DNA from 2 places in the Mesorhizobium sp. M0998 genome. Region 1 is predicted to be linked to the other one. Evidence: predicted binding sites of a transcription regulator. Region 1 holds the regulator's gene; the other holds the start of a gene.

Region 1 (8,217 bases):
GGCAGATGACCGCGACAAAGCGGCCCTTGCGCTGGGCAGGCGTGATCGCGCCAACTTCTTGCAAGGCCACTTCCGTGCGCTGCATGGCCATGCCGAAGTCGCGGGAGCCGTCCGGCGTCTCAGCCCAGTTGGCGGTGTAGACGCCGGGTGCGCCGTCGAGCGCATCGACACACAGGCCGGAATCGTCCGACAGCGCCGGCAATCCAGTGGCCTTGGCGGCGGCCAAGGCTTTTATGAGGGCGTTCTCCTCGAAAGTGGTGCCGGTCTCGTCCGGTTCCGGCAGGCCGTATTCCTTTGCGGACTTCGCTTCAATGCCGAATGGCGCCATCAGATCGGCGAATTCTCGCAATTTGCCGGCGTTGTGGCTTGCGACGATGATCTTATGCCCATCAAGCGAATGAATAGTTGGCGAATGCATCAGATGCCCCAAATTCGTGGCTCGGCGAATTCGATCGAATTGCCGGAGGGATCGCGAATATAGATCGAGCGGCCGCCTTGCGGCCACTCGAACTCGCTTTCGATGGCGATTTTCTTCGCCTCAAGATGCGCTTTCCAGCGTGGGATTTCATCCGCGCTTGCGGCGAAGCAAAGATGGCCCTGGCCGACCGCGCCATGCGGCGGCACGGGCAGCTTGGCGTCGGCCCGCGGCGGCACTTTGGTGGCCTCGGCATTGAAGATAAGCAGCACGCCGTCGCCGCAGCGGAAGAAGAGATGCCTGCCATCGACCTTACCGAGCAGATCGAGCCCGAGCACGCCCGAATAGAACCGTTCCGCGGCAGCAAGGTCGGTCACGTAGAGTGCTGATTCCAGGATTGCGGAAGGAGTCACAGGATCGCCAATCTCATCAATATTGGACCGCAGCTAAGCCACCGCCATTTGCTGCAAGCTGACCAGGCGCTGAATGCCTTTCTTGGCGAGCCCCATCAGCGCCGCGAACTGCTCTTCCGAGAACGGCTCGCCCTCGGCCGTGCCTTGGATCTCGACGATGCCGCCCTTGCCGGTCATGACGAAATTGGCGTCGGTGCCGGCCGAGGAATCCTCGATGTAGTCGAGGTCGATGACCGGCTGGCCATCATGGATTCCGCAGGAGATTGCCGCAACGTGATCCTTCAGCACCTTGCTCAGGCTCGCCATCTGGCGGGCTTCCATCCAGCGCAGGCAATCGTAGAGCGCCACCCAGCCGCCGGTGATCGAAGCGGTGCGCGTGCCGCCGTCGGCCTGGATCACGTCGCAGTCGACGGTGATCTGCTGCTCGCCGAGCGCCTGCAGATTGACCACGGCGCGCAGGGAGCGGCCGATCAGCCGCTGGATTTCCAGCGTGCGGCCGCCTTGTTTGCCGGACGAAGCCTCGCGGCGCATGCGCTCGCCGGTCGAACGCGGCAGCATGCCGTATTCCGCCGTCACCCAGCCCTTGCCGGAGTTGCGCATCCAGCCCGGCACCTTTTCCTCCAGGCTGGCCGTACACAGCACATGCGTGTCGCCGAACTTCACCAGGCACGAGCCTTCCGCATGCTTGGAGACGCCGCGCTCGAAGGAGATGGGGCGCATTTCGTCGAATTGGCGTTTGGAAGGGCGCATTCAGGCTTCTTTCTTTCTTCGGAATCTTGGCCGGGGAATCTTGGCCGGCTTGTAGCCGCACGGGGCGTGAGGCGCAAAGGAAAATGGACCGGTTGCGCCGACACCGCGGAAGTCTATATCTTCGGGGCGGAGGTTTTTGGCTCGAAATGACAAAGGCAGTCGATCCCGGTTTGCAGTCGCACGTGCTCCCGTCGCACGCGCTGCAATCGCCCGCGCTTCAATCGCTCGACATGCGTTCGCGCGACATCTTCCGGCGCATCGTCGATTCCTATTTGAGGGATGGCGAGCCGGTCGGTTCGCGCAGCTTGTCGCGCATCCTGCCGTCGTCGCTGTCGCCGGCCACCATCCGCAACGTGATGAGCGACCTTGAGCATCTCGGCCTGATCTATGCGCCGCACATTTCGGCTGGCCGGCTGCCGACCCAGGCAGGCCTGCGCTTCTTCGTCGATGCTTTCATGGAACTTGGTGACCTCTCCGACGAGGAGCGCCGCACCATCGAGGCCCAGGTGCGCGCCTCCGGCTCGGGCGCAACTCTGGAGCATATGCTGACCGAGGCCAGCCAGATGCTGTCCGGCATGTCGCGCGGCGCCGGCCTCGTGCTCGCCGCCAAGAATGAGGCGGCGCTTAAGCACATCGAATTCATCCAGCTCGAGCCGACCAAGGCGCTGGCCGTGCTGGTCTCGCAGAACGGCGACGTCGAAAATCGCGTCATCGATCTGCCCGCCGGCATCACCATCTCGCAATTGCACGAAGCCTCTAACTTCCTCAACGCCCATATCCGCGGTCGCACCCTGGCCGAGGCGCGGGTCGAGATCGCCCGCATCAAGGAAGAGACCAGGGCGGCCCTCGACACGCTGTCGCAGGATCTGGTCGAGAAGGGCCTGGCGGTCTGGGCAGGCGCTGAAAGCGGCGTGCCTGGGCGGCTTATCGTGCGCGGTCGCGCCAATCTCCTGGAAAACGTCACTGCCCAGGCCGACATAGAATTGCTGCGGCATCTGTTTGAGGATCTGGAGACGCAGGATGGGCTGATCCAGCTTCTCGACCTCGCCGAGGCAGGCCCAGGCGTGCGCATATTCATCGGTTCGGAAAACAAGCTGTTTTCGCTGTCTGGCTCCTCGCTGGTGGTGGCACCCTATCGCGACAAGGACGCGCGTGTCGTCGGTGCGCTCGGCGTCATCGGGCCGACGCGGCTGAATTATGCGCGCATAGTACCGATGGTCGACTATACGGCGCAGCTGATTTCGCGCATGCTGAGCTAGGAGCCGCCGCGGGCCTGCCGCAAGGAGGAGAAAAGAATGGCGCTGGAATCGTTCAAGGCCCAGATCAGTCTGCTGCTCGAAGAAATGATCAACCAGCCAGAGGATCAGCACGAGGTACAAGAGCAGTTGCGCGAGAAGCTGCAAGAGATGCGGGCGATGGGTTTACCGCTGCCGGCCGATCTGGTCGCGCTGGAAAAGCGCCTCGACGACGACTTTTACGCCTCTGGCAACTGAACGGGTTCGGCTTCAAATCCTCGTGTGCTGGACGGCCGCTTGGAACGATCAATACCTGATGCCGTTTGCCCCTGTTCGAGGCGAATCCCGGAGGACGTTGATGATCCGATCTGGCGGCTTTGCGGCCTTGGCCGCTGCCCTCCTTGTTGCGACACCGGCAGCCGCCCAGCAGGCGGACCAGAATGTGCTCAAAGGCGAAGCCGCGTTTGGCGATTGGCACGCCGACAGGCCTGGCGTCCGACGCCTGATTGGGCCGCGAGACATGCCGGCAGCCGACCCCGCCCAATCCGCTTCGAACGGCGCCGGCGTGGCGGAACGGCCCGAAAGCGCCAAGCCAGAATTGCCGTCGGGCTTTTCGGCTGAAATGATCGCATCCGGCATCGTCAATCCACGTGTCGTGCGCGTCGCTCCGAATGGCGACCTGTTTGTTGCCAACAGCCATGCCGACCAAATACGCGTCTATCGTCTCGCCGAGGGCAGCGCCAGGCCCATCGAGAAAGCGATCTTCGCCAAGGGGCTCAATTATCCCTACGGCATCGCCTTCTATCCGCCAGGAGACAAACCGCAATGGGTTTATGTCGCGAACAGCGACAGCATCGTCCGCTTCCCCTATCGCGATGGCGACCTGAAGACATCCGGCAAACCAGAAACCATTGTCGCCAAAATCCCGTCGGGTGGTCACACGACCCGCGACATCGCCTTCTCGCAGGACAGCAAAACGCTTTATTTGTCGGTTGGCTCCGCCTCGAACGTCGCCGAGGATATAGGCAAGGAGCCGGATAGCGGCCTCGACGCCTGGGCCAAATCAAAGCCGCTCGGGGCGGCCTGGGGCTCCGAGGACGGCCGTGCCGATGTGCTCGCCTTTGACCCGGATGGGAAAAATCCGCGAACTGTCGCCACCGGCCTGCGCAACTGTACGGGCATGACCGTGCAGCCCGCCACCGGCGCATTGTGGTGCGTCGTCAATGAGCGCGACGAACTCGGCGACAATGTGCCGTTCGAATTTGCAACGGCGGTCAAGGACGGCGGATTCTATGGTTGGCCTTGGTACTACATCGGCAATAACGAGGATCCGCGCCATCAGGGCGAGCGGCCAGACCTCGCCGGCAAGGCCACTGTCCCCGATGTATTGATGCAGGCGCATTCGGCGCCGATGAATATAGCCTTCTACGACGGCAAGAACTTCCCGGCGGATTATCAGGGTGACGCCTTCGTCGCCATGCATGGTTCGTGGAACCGTGGCGCCAGGACCGGTTACAAGGTGGTGAGGCTCAAATTCAGGGATGGCAAGCCGACAGGCGAATATGAGGACTTCATGACCGGCTTCGTCATCTCGAACGACGCCGTCTGGGGCCGCCCGGTCGGTGTCGCGATGGCCAAGGACGGCTCCCTGATCGTCACCGAGGACGGTAACGGCACCATCTGGCGCGTTACCTACGAAGACGGCCGCTCCTGAACGGCGGTGTCGCCTGCTGCGCTGGCGCAATCGAATCCGGCCCGAGGGAATTCACCCAACTTCAACATTGTGCGACAAGCGCCAATCATGACACTCACCCGGTTCCTCGCCTATAGTGCTGCCCTCGGCATCGCCGCGGCCATCCCCGGCCCAGGCGTCACCGCGCTTGTTGCGCGTGCTCTGGGTTCCGGCTTCCGCTCGTCGCTGGCCATGTCGTTCGGGCTGATGCTCGGCGACCTGACCTATCTCACTGCCGTGGTGCTCGGCCTGGCTTTCGTCGCACAGACTTTCGGCATGGTCTTCCTGGCCATCAAATGGCTGGGCGTCGCCTACCTCGCCTTTCTTGGCTGGCGTTTCTGGACGAGCGGCATCACGCCCGAAACGGTGGAGGCGAAGAAAGGCAAGGGCGGCTTGGCATCCAGCTTTGTAGCCGGCCTTGCCGTCACGCTCGGCAATCCGAAGACGATGATCTTCTATCTTGCCATCACCCCGACCATCGTCGATCTGAAGACGATCACGCTGGCCGATTACGGCATCCTCGTCGCGCTCACCATCGTCGTCCTGCTCGTCGTGCTGGTGCCCTATCTGGCGCTGGCGGCCAAGGCGCGCTGGTTCCTGAAGTCGCCGCGGGCGCTGAGGGCACTCAACCGCACCGCCGCCGGCTTTATGGTCGGCGCGGCGGCGGCAATTGCCGCCCGCCAATAGATCTCTTTCGCCAATCCGCCCAACGATTGCCACGCCTTGCAAAGGCGGGGGTACTCAGCACGAACTTCACTCGGATATTTTTCGATCGACAGCCTATCTTGCGCGGTGGATGGCTCTATCCTATGCCCGCGCGACTCTTGCCGCTTTACCTCTGGGAGGAAATCAATGAACAAGCCCGCCACCCCCACACACGTGCCCGGCCGCGGCCGCATCTACAATTCGATCACCGAGACGATCGGTGACACGCCGCTGGTGCGGCTTGATAAATTCGCCAGGGAGAAGGGTGTCGTCGCCAATCTGCTGGCCAAGCTCGAATTCTTCAACCCGATCGCCTCGGTCAAGGACCGCATCGGCGTGTCGATGATCGAGGCATTGGAGGCTTCCGGCAGGATTACGCCCGGCAAGACCACCCTGATCGAGCCGACCTCGGGCAATACCGGCATCGCGCTCGCCTTTGCCGCCGCTGCCAAGGGCTACAAGCTGATCCTGACCATGCCGGAAACCATGTCCGTCGAACGCCGCAAGATGCTGGCGCTGCTCGGTGCCGAACTGGTGCTGACCGAAGGGCCGAAAGGCATGAAGGGCGCCATCGCCAAGGCCGACGAGCTGGCGGCAACGCTGCCCGACGCTGTCATTCCGCAGCAATTCGAAAACCCGGCCAATCCGGAAATCCATCGCCGCACCACGGCCGAGGAAATCTGGAACGACACCCATGGCGAAGTCGATATCTTCGTTGCCGGCATCGGGACCGGCGGCACCATCACCGGCGTCGGCCAGGTGCTGAAGAAGCGCAAGCCCTCGGTGCATGTCGTCGCCGTCGAACCGGAAGCCTCGCCGGTGCTGTCGGGCGGCCAGCCAGGCCCGCACAAGATCCAGGGCATTGGCGCCGGCTTCGCGCCAAAAATCCTCGACACGACGATCTATGACGAGATCGTCAAGGTCTCGAACGAGGATTCGGTTGCCAATGCACGGCTCGTCGCTCGGCTCGAAGGTGTGCCGGTCGGCATCTCGTCGGGTGCCGCCCTGCAAGCGGCGATCGTCGTCGGCTCGCGGCCCGAGAACAAGGGCAAGAACCTCGTCGTCGTCATCCCCTCCTTCGCCGAGCGCTATCTCTCGACGATCCTGTTCGAGGGATTGGGCGCTTAGACACGAGCGTTTTTGACCGGTTCGTAGCGATCCTTCGCGATTCCCTCCGGCATCAAACGTTCTGTATCAACGCTCCGGCGTGGACCGCTGAAAAACCACCTGTGGCGGGCGTCGTTCGCTTTGAGCGGCGGGTCACTTCCGTATCAAATCGTCGCTGCCTGGAGGAGGACTTCATGTACAAGCTCTATACGCGTGCCAATGCCGGCGGCTTTGTCGTCGAGGCGGCGCTCGCTTTGGCGGGTGTGCCTTTCGACCGGATCGACGTTCCGAAGGGCCGACTCGACCAGGCCTTTTAGACATCAGCCCCTTGAACCAGGTGCCGGTGCTGGTCTTGCCGGACGGACGCTCGATGACCGAATCGGCGGCGATCTGCGTCCTGTTGGCCGAACGCCACCCGGACGCAGCTCTAGCGCCGGCCGCGAACACACCTGACCGTGCCGACTTCCTGCGGTGGATGTTTTTCATGTCCTCCGTCATTTATCCAGCCAACCTGCGGTTCTTCTACGCTGATCGCTACACGGCCGACGCTGGCGGCGTGGACGCCGTCAAACAGGCGGCGGTCTCGGAATTGGATCGCAGCTTCGCCATTCTCGATGCCGCCCTCGGGGGCCGTGACTGGCTGGCCGGCGACCGGCTCTCGCTGGCTGACATCTATCTCGTCATGTTGGTGGCCTGGCATCCGGAGGTCGCGACGGTTCCAACCGCTTGGCCGAACGTCGAACGCCTGTGGGCCAATTTGCGGGAACATCGGGTAATGAAGAGGCTGAATGCTTCCCACGACATGTGGCCGGCCTAAGCACTCCGCCTGTCTCAGTGTCTTTCCGCATGGCCGAGCCCTGCCCGTCGTTCCTGCAGGAACCGGCGCACGGCCGGATCGCGTTCGAGGCCGATAGCCCGGTCATAGGCCTCGCTCGCTTGCGGAACTTTACCGAGTCTGGCCAGCAGGCCCGCGCGGGCGGCCCAGTAAGGTTGATAGTCATACAGCCGCTTGTCGCCGCTGAGTTGGTCAAGCGCGCCCAATCCTGCCGAAGCACCTTCGGCCTCGGCAATCGCCACCGCACGGTTGATCGACACCACCGGCGAGCCGGCAATCACCGACAGCGCGTCGTAGAGCTCCTTGATCGCGACCCAGTCGGTACAACCGGTCAGCCGCCGTGTCGTATGGGCGGATTGCACGGCGGCCTCGAGCTGGTAGCGGCCGACAACACCCTCGGCGGCCGCGCGCCCGAGCAGCGCCTCCGCTTCATCGATCAGGGTATCGTCCCACAATGCAAGATCCTGCTCGGCCAGCGGCACATAGTCACCCGCCGCATTGCGCCGGGCTGCACGCCGCGCCTCGGCGAACAGCATCAGCGCCAGCAGGCCGAGTGCTTCCGGCTCATCCGGCATCAGCGAGGCGATCAAACGGCCGAGCCAGATGCCTTCGGTCGCGAGATTGCGGCGCCGCGTTTCGGTGCCGGCCGGGTCGGACCAACCTTCGGCAAACGCCGCGTAGATCGCTTCCAGAACGGTGCCCAGCCGCTCGCCGAGCTCGGCCCGCTCCGGCACGCGGAACGGAATGCCTGTCTCGCGAATTCGCGTCTTGGCGCGCACCAGGCGCTGGCTCATCGTGGCTGGCGAGACAAGAAAAGCCGAGGCGATGGTCGCTGCGTCGAAGCCCAGGACCGTCTGCAGGATCAGCGGTGCTCGCACGCCGGCCTCAATCGCGGGATGGGCGCAGGCAAACATGAGCCTGAGCCGCTCGTCCGGCAGGTCTTCCTCGGCCATGCGCGCCTCCATCTCCTCGGCGATCAGTCTGAGGTGGTCGCGGCCCGCCTCGCGTGTCAGCCGCCGTCTGAT
Region 2 (8,217 bases), on a different contig from region 1:
CGATGCCTTTTCGCGAAACGCGACGGTGTTCTTTCGTCGGAAACTCTCTCCAACGGCGTTGATGCGCTGAGTCTGGCTTGGGGCGAGGTGAGGGCTTGCAGATCTTAGACAGGATTGATTGCTGATATACGCAGACGGTTGCCGGGCCGCGATCGAAGAGGCGCGCGCCTTGCTGCTTCAGCTTGAACAAAAGTCTGACGCGCTCACACATGCCATCGACGACTTTCTGCTCGATCTGATGAGGCTGGCTTTCATCGTTGAATGTTATGGACGCGGCTTTGAACTTTTGGCGCGAACGCTTGCCCGTAGAAGACTGGCAAAGGTCAGGCTTTTGTCGGGGGCGGTGGACTCCGCCAGGGGAGAAATGACACCCAAAGCCGGATGGCTGACGCGACGGTTCGCCCCGCGTTCCGCACAGTGACGAAGGTAATGGTACGGCTCTTCGGCAGATGGCGCATCCGCATGGTAGCGTCTGGCGGTTCCCTCTGATGCCTCGGCCTCCCACACCTATCCGAACAGGCCCGATCCTGGAGGGTCCTCGAAGTGGGCATGAGGGCGATAGGCCGCGTGGTTCGGGTACCAAGCGTAGGCGCGGTATTGGGCTGGAAATTGGCGACGCGCGACGAAGAAGTCCGAGATCAACTCGTGCAATGGCAATTCCTAACACCGTGGACGTGTTGGAGCAGCCTCATCCTCCTAGTCAGGAACGTCATCAAGGTTATAGGATTGATGCGCGGCGAACCCTGGGAACTCAGGATCATGTTGACATCGCTGTTCGACAGAGCCGACTTCGCGCAAGGAAGCCACATCGTTTCGGAATTGCTTATCTCAGGGTCTATCGTCGGCCTAGTCAAACCCTTGGCGCGGCGAGGAAGCGGCGGTCGTCGGCGTGATGCATGACGGGAGTCGGCGGCGCCTCACCATAGGCGAAATGCAGGAACCAAAGGAAAGGACCACCTGCATGGAATTGCGAACCGCGTCCTCGGCGTCTGAGCCGCGACCCTTGCCAAGGATCATTCAACCCGCGACGTAGAGCTTCAAGCCAGCCTTGGACATGCGAACCGCGCTACCATCGTTGCAGAGGAGCCGTCCACCAGATGGTTCCATTTGTAATCCGCGCCTTTGGTCGACATAGCGGACTGGCTCTGGCCACCGGCAAGGTTGAAGAGTGTTCCGTTGTTGCAGTCGTACTTGGCCTACGTGAACCAGATGCCTGAGCACGCGGTCGCGTTTCAGGGTTGATCTACTCGTAAAAAGGAATTGTCTTAGGCGGAAGGCCGCACTTAACACCACTATCCTATTGGCGCCCCATCGGGTTCCCGGATTGAGCAAGTCCGGATCACTATTTTATGCCGCTGCCAGCGTTGTGTCCGCCATGTGCACGCGCGTTGCCGCTGCCAGCAGGTCGGTCTGGGTGATCAGCCCAATAATGCGTCGCTCGGCATCGACGATGACCACGGCATGGCTGCGGCCGTCGGTGAGCACCGGCAGCAGGCTCATCGCCGGCGTATCGGGAGAGGCGGTGCCAGCCTTCGACATCACAGCCCTCACCGCGTCGGTCGCCTTCGTCAGCTCGCGCAGGCCAACTACACCGACCAGCCCGCCGTCGGCGTCGGTCACCGGCAGCGTCCGGATGTTGTGATCGAGCAGCAAATGACGCGCCTGGTCGGCAGGCGCATGTTCATCGACCGAAATCACATCGCGCGACATGATGTCCTCGCACAGCAGGGTGCGGTGGGAGCGCACCATCGCCTGCAACTCGACCTGCCGCAGCAGCCGCTCAAGATCGTTGCGGTCGATATCGAAGGTTTCCTCCAGCGCGCCGAGCGCGGCATCGACATCCTCGGGCTGGAAGCCGACCCGCTCCCGCGCCGGCGGATCGATGGTTCCATGCGCGCTTTTAAGGGCGGGGGCCGCCACATGCGGATAGTTGCGCCGCGACAGTTTATGGATGCCGTAGCCGAGTGCGACCAACACGATCGAGTTCAGCGCTACCGGAACGAAGGGAAACAGCAAGCCCGAGCTGAAGACGGCCGGTCCGCCGAACACCGCGGTTAAGGCGGCGGCGCCACCCGGCGGATGCAGGCAGCGCGTGAACGACATGGCGGCGATGGCCAGCGCCACCGCAATGCCGGTAGCAAGGACGGGTTCATGCACGAAATGCGCCACGATCACCCCGACCAGCGCCGAAATCGTATTGCCACCGATAATCGACCAAGGTTGCGCCAGCGGGCTTGAAGGCACGGCAAAGAGCAGCACGGCCGATGCTCCCATTGGAGCAACCAGCAGTGCGACATGTGGGCCAGACCCGTTCGCCAGCGCACTGATCACGCCAGTCAATGCGATGCCGATCATGGCCCCGATGCAGGCGAGCAGCCGCTCGCGCAGCGTTGCACCGGCAAGGATCGGAACAAAGAGACGAAACGCCATGGCATACCCTTGGGCGAGTGGTCGGAACTCCGCGCTCCGCAATGCAGGCAAAGCCACAGATTTGGAAGTTAAGCCAATTCGGAAAGCCGGCTCACGGGGGAATACTTTTGCGCGAAGCGGCCATTGCCAAATGGGTGCAGACATTTTGATCAGCCAGAGGAGGCGGACGGCACGCTGATCCGCTCGAGCGCAGCTAGAGGCCAAGGGCTGTCGTGCCGCGGGCAGCCGGAAATGGGGATGGTCGGAGGTCGAGCTGGGATGGACACTAAGGAATTCAGAGGCTTCGAAAAGCGTGCTGACAATGTCGGCATGGCAAGACAAATCAGGCCCTTGTCGCTCCACTTCCGAGGCGAACTCCAGCGGAGTACGGCTTCTACGCGGTGCTTGGTCTGCCTGTCCTTGCCACCATCGGATTCGTTGGCTGCTGAAACGTCCACCTGTAGCCGCTGAGAAGACGACTGCCGCCAGTGCCGTCGTGGAACCGCCATATGACGGCGGCTTGGTTACAGAGCCGGCTCGTGTCGATCGGGCGGGGGAGCCTGATGTGACGTACATGGTCCAGAAAGTGGCCAATGAAGGTGCTGGCATCGTCAACGTGATCAGGTCACGTAATAGCGGTAATACAACCGCGACCACGAGCCTCTCAGGCGTTCGATGAGGCGAGAAAATCCGATCACCAGACCAAACGCGTTTCCGCCACACTGCCACACACGAAACCGATCAGGGTTCCAGGCTCGCCAGAAGATTGGAGCCAAGGCCACCTCGGCTGAACTCTGCCATGCCGCGGCCGCCACCTCTTCCAGCCGCGGTAGAAACGTGGGTCAGCAGCGCCGGCATGGGCGAGCAACTCCCAAAATCGCGAGCAGCGCCATCGGCTCCGCAAGCGGCCGCAGATGTCGGCCGATGAAGCGGAAGGGCGGCGGTGCGATGGAAGCGCCGTGCGACAGCCTATCCAGACCTGTAATCGTGATCAGGCTCATCTGGGTCTCCGGACGCCAGCGTTGCAGATGGTTTTAGGCAAGCGTGAGCAGGCCGTGGGTCCCAATCCGGTCAGGCCGACCACGATCATGGCCGAAAGAACGAGTTCCAATTGAAAGAGCTGACGACCATAGGCGATCAGGTATCGGAGCCTTTCGAACGATGCGATGAGTTCTACCGCAAGCAGGGTCTGCCAGCCGTTGGCAAGGCCTTCTCGCAGCCCTGTAAAGATCGACGGCACGGCGGAAGGCAGCACGAGTTTCGACCAGCGGCTGAACGAAAGGACACGGCCAGACCCCGTCTCACGACGACGCCGTTGCGCTTCGCTGCCATCAGGCTGGGTAGAGGACTTGCACGTCTAAAGCTGTCGATCATGCTCGGCACACAAAAAAGGGCGGCATTGCTGCCGCCCTTTCCGCTGTAGGTTGATAGAGGGCTGGATTAGAAATCCATACCGCCCATGCCGCCCATGCCACCGCCGGGCATACCAGCCGGCATGCCGCCGCCAACCGACTCCTTCTTCGGAGCCTCCGCGATCATGGCTTCGGTGGTGACCAGCAGGCCGGCGACCGAGGCCGCGTCCTGCAGAGCCGTGCGCACAACCTTGACCGGATCGACGATACCCATGGCGATCATGTCGCCATATTCGCCGGTCTGGGCGTTGTAACCGAAGGTCGCCCCCTTGTTCTCAAGGATCTTGCCGGCGACGATCGATGCTTCCGCACCGGCGTTGGCCGCGATCTGACGGGCCGGAGCCTGCAGCGCGCGACGCACGATGGCGATGCCGGCGGTCTGGTCGGAGTTGGCGCCAGTGACGGTGATGGCCAGCGAAGCGCGCAGCAGGGCGACGCCGCCGCCGGGAACGATGCCTTCTTCGACGGCCGCGCGGGTCGCGTTGAGGGCGTCATCGACGCGGTCCTTCTTTTCCTTGACTTCCACTTCGGTCGCACCGCCGACGCGGATGACGGCAACGCCGCCCGCCAGCTTGGCGAGACGTTCCTGCAGCTTCTCCTTGTCGTAGTCCGAGGTGGTCTCTTCGATCTGCTGCTTGATCTGGGCGACGCGGCCCTGGATCTCTTCCTTCTTGCCGGCGCCGTCAACGATGGTGGTGTTCTCCTTGGAGATCGACACCTTCTTGGCGCGGCCGAGCATGTTGAGGCCGACATTCTCGAGCTTGATGCCGAGGTCTTCGGAAATGACCTGGCCACCGGTGAGGATGGCGATGTCTTCCAGCATGGCCTTACGGCGATCACCAAAGCCCGGCGCCTTGACGGCGGCGATTTTCAGGCCACCGCGCAGCTTGTTGACGACCAGCGTGGCCAGGGCCTCGCCTTCGACATCTTCCGAGATGATGACCAGCGGCTTCGAGGTCTGCACGACGGCCTCGAGGATCGGCAGCATGGCCTGCAGGTTGGAGAGCTTCTTCTCGTGGAGAAGAATGTAGGCGTCTTCCAGATCCGCAACCATCTTCTCGGCGTTGGTGACGAAGTAGGGCGAGAGATAGCCGCGGTCGAACTGCATGCCTTCAACGACTTCAAGCTCGGTCTCGGCGGTCTTTGCTTCCTCGACGGTGATGACGCCCTCATTGCCGACCTTCTGCATCGCTTCCGCGATCATCGAGCCGACCGAAACGTCGCCATTGCCGGCGATGGTGCCGACCTGGGCAACCTCTTCCGAGGTCTTGATCTTCTTGGCGTTCTTGATCAGCGTCGCGACGACGTCGGCGACGGCGAGGTCGATGCCGCGCTTGAGGTCCATCGGGTTCATGCCGGCGGCAACCGACTTGTGGCCTTCCTGGACGATCGACTGTGCCAGAACGGTCGCGGTCGTAGTGCCGTCGCCGGCGATGTCGTTGGTCTTCGAAGCAACTTCGCGGACCATCTGCGCGCCCATGTTTTCGAACTTGTCCTCAAGCTCGATTTCCTTGGCGACGGTGACGCCGTCCTTGGTGATGCGCGGTGCGCCGAACGACTTGTCGATGACGACGTTGCGGCCTTTGGGGCCGAGCGTGACCTTCACCGCGTCGGCGAGGATGTTGACGCCGCGCAGCATGCGCTCACGAGCGTCACGGGAGAATTTTACGTCTTTGGCAGCCATTTGTTACTCCTGGGCATTTCGCCCGAAATTCAGATTGGATGGTGCGGATGAAAGGCGGCGGCGTGTCAGCCGATGACGCCCATGATGTCCGCTTCCTTCATGATCAGAAGGTCTTCGCCGTTGAGCTTGACTTCGGTGCCCGACCACTTGCCGAACAGGATGCGGTCGCCGGCCTTGACGTCCAGCGGGACGAGCTTGCCGACCTCGTCACGGGCGCCGGAACCGACGGCGATGATCTCGCCTTCCTGCGGCTTTTCCTTCGCCGTGTCGGGGATGATGATCCCGCCGGCGGTCTTCGCTTCGGACTCGACGCGGCGAACGACCACGCGGTCATGCAGCGGCCGGAAATTCGACTTTGCCATTTTTGGATTTCCCTGGTGCGGATGTTGAACGGTTCTCCGTTGCCGGAGCGTGGTTAGCACTCACCAGAAGCGAGTGCTAACGCGGCAGTGAGATAGGCCGTAGGCTCCTGCTAGTCAAGACGGAAGAGGGACGGGCGAAGAGCAAACGAGCGTGGAAGCACCGAGCCCTTTACGTGAAAGACGTCGGAGATCGGACATGGATGGGGCGGCTCACCATTTGTAACTGAAGGCTTTATTCATTTGGCACGATTGGTGCAGCGGATGATCCGCAAACGTTGCGCGCGACAAATATGAGAGGTGAACGCCATCAGGACTCTTGCGGTTAACGGGTCCACTCGGTGTTTACGGTGTTGGCCGCCGCGCGGGCGCCAGGACTCCGGCCATCCCGATAGTCACCAATCCAATCTGCGGAGAACAGCAGGCAAGATGAGAGCGACAGTCAGCATGAACTCGAATTTGAAATGTTTGGCCAAAGCAACTGCCATCGCCTTGCTCTGGACGGTCACGGCTACGTCGGCGGACGAAGGTATGTGGATGCCGGGCCAGACTGCGGAAGTGGGCGCGGCCATGCGCGCGGATGGGCTCCAGATCGATCCCGCCCAGCTGGGCCGTCTGGACGCTGACCCGCTCAACGCGATCGTATCACTGGGCGGATGCTCCGCCTCGTTCGTCAGTCCACAAGGGCTGGTCGCAACCAATCATCACTGCGTGTTCGAATCCATCCAATACCACAGCAAGGAGGGCCCGGACTATCTCACAGACGGGTTTCTGGCGAAGAGCCCTGGGTGAAGAATTGCCCGCGGCGCCAGGCAGCCGAATCTATGTGATCGAGGACATGCGGGATGTGACCGCCGAAATGCTCAAGGGCGTCTCGGACAAGCTGAATGAGTTTGCCCGCTATGAGCGGCTCGCCACGAACCGCAAGGCCCTGATCGCCGCATGTGAAGGACAGCCCAATCGCCGCTGCGACGTAGGGGCCTATTATGGCGGCGCCTCCTACTATCTCCAGCAGAAGCTCGAAATCGAGGACGTGCGCCTTGTCTATGCGCCCGCGCTCGGCATCGGTAACCTTCGGCGGCGAAACGGACAATTGGATGTGGCCGCGCCACACAGGCGACTTCGGCTTTTATCGCGCCTATGTCGCTCCTGATGGTTCCTCCCGGCCATATGCGCGCGACAATGTGCCTTACCGGCCGAAGAGTTGGCTACCCATAGCCTGTGAAGGCGTCAAGGAAGGCGACCTTGTGATGGTCGCCGGCTTTCCCGGCGCAACCCACCAGTTCCTGCGGCGGATGAAGTCCGGTTCAACTTCGCGCAATTCGAACCGCGGTTGCAGCCTTCGCTCTCGGATTATGCCGCCCAGATCAACCAGGCAACGGCAGGCAATCGCGAGGCGCAGATCCATTGACCGCCCGCTTCACAAATGGCTCGGTCTAAAACGCATGGGAAAAGCAGAAAAGGCAACAGATCGGCACCAGAATGAATATGGCCGCGCGAACTGACAGACGCGCCAACAATCGGCATCTCGCATGGTCCGTGGCACCGGACGTGGCACCCACCCTGCTGGCGCGACTCCCATCAGGTCGTCGGGGTTTCGCTGGCGAAAAAAACTTCCGTGTGTCTCTGCGCGATTCCTCCCGCTTGCGCGTGCCTAGTCAACCAAAAAACTGACCATCTGCAGGATCAGGATCAGCAAAAAAAAGCCAAAGGCAGACGCCAAAACAGCTGCCTGCAGGACGATGCGTTGTTTCTTACCCACAGTTTCCCCGGGAGAGAGTCTGATGATAACGCTTAAAAAAGGGCGCCCGGGAACAGGGCGCCCTTCTCATCGACGAAATGCTCGGATTGGAGGTCCGTGATCAAGCAATTCGCCGAAAGCCTCTACAAGCCTCACACAATGGTTCAGCCGCAAATTAGGCTCACAGTTACTGCTTCGAACGCGGCAACGGGCTCTTCAATCCTCAGAACGAGCGCTGGAAGCGGAGGAGACCGCCGACGCTGTTCTTCTTGTCGGCATTGGTCCAGTTAGAGAAGTCCACATCCCCGAACTTGCCAGCGTGGAGATAGTCGACTTCGGCCGTGATCGTCAGACCAGGAACGATATCGTAGGCGACATTGGCGGCGATGCCGAGGTTCTTCCACTCGTCATACGCCGCCTGAAGGTTGAAAGAGGTCTTCTCGTTGAACTTGTAGGTGCCGCCGCCCCAGACGGCCCAGTTGCCACCCCACTGCTTGTAGAAGCCGCGACCGCCGGCAGGAATAGCGTAGGTCCCATCGGTTAGGTTGTCGTCGGTCCCATAGCCAGCCACAATGAACAGCGACAGTTCGTTGGTGGCGTTTACATCCAAGC

What was found. Region 1 encodes HrcA, which represses chaperone genes, less so after heat shock. Its sites were predicted from a motif close to GTTAGCACTCNCNNNNNGNGAGTGCTAAC; they were not measured.
Region 2: the regulator HrcA is predicted to act here: its motif matches at 5,920-5,948, upstream of groES (co-chaperone GroES).

Annotation. Positions count from the first base shown of each region.
Region 1 covers NZ_JAMYND010000023.1:88,974-97,190, forward strand. The annotation lists gene rdgB (RdgB/HAM1 family non-canonical purine NTP pyrophosphatase) at 1-403, opposite strand, end outside; gene NKH59_RS21505 (VOC family protein) at 418-828, opposite strand; gene rph (ribonuclease PH) at 862-1,578, opposite strand; gene hrcA (heat-inducible transcriptional repressor HrcA) at 1,725-2,837, shown strand; gene NKH59_RS21520 (hypothetical protein) at 2,874-3,071, shown strand; gene NKH59_RS21525 (PQQ-dependent sugar dehydrogenase) at 3,172-4,527, shown strand; gene NKH59_RS21530 (LysE family translocator) at 4,615-5,232, shown strand; gene cysK (cysteine synthase A) at 5,398-6,378, shown strand; gene NKH59_RS21540 (thioredoxin domain-containing protein) at 6,552-6,674, shown strand; gene NKH59_RS21545 (glutathione S-transferase family protein) at 6,695-7,174, shown strand; gene NKH59_RS21550 (RNA polymerase sigma factor) at 7,189-8,217, opposite strand, start outside.
Region 2 covers NZ_JAMYND010000038.1:19,567-27,783, forward strand. The annotation lists gene NKH59_RS26870 (hypothetical protein) at 170-421, shown strand; gene NKH59_RS26875 (HPP family protein) at 1,348-2,430, opposite strand; gene NKH59_RS26880 (hypothetical protein) at 3,252-3,410, opposite strand; gene NKH59_RS26885 (ABC transporter permease family protein) at 3,407-3,664, opposite strand; gene groL (chaperonin GroEL) at 3,850-5,505, opposite strand; gene groES (co-chaperone GroES) at 5,571-5,867, opposite strand; gene NKH59_RS26900 (S46 family peptidase) at 6,312-6,656, shown strand; gene NKH59_RS26905 (S46 family peptidase) at 6,661-7,017, shown strand; gene NKH59_RS26910 (S46 family peptidase) at 6,962-7,369, shown strand; gene NKH59_RS26915 (porin) at 7,829-8,217, opposite strand, start outside.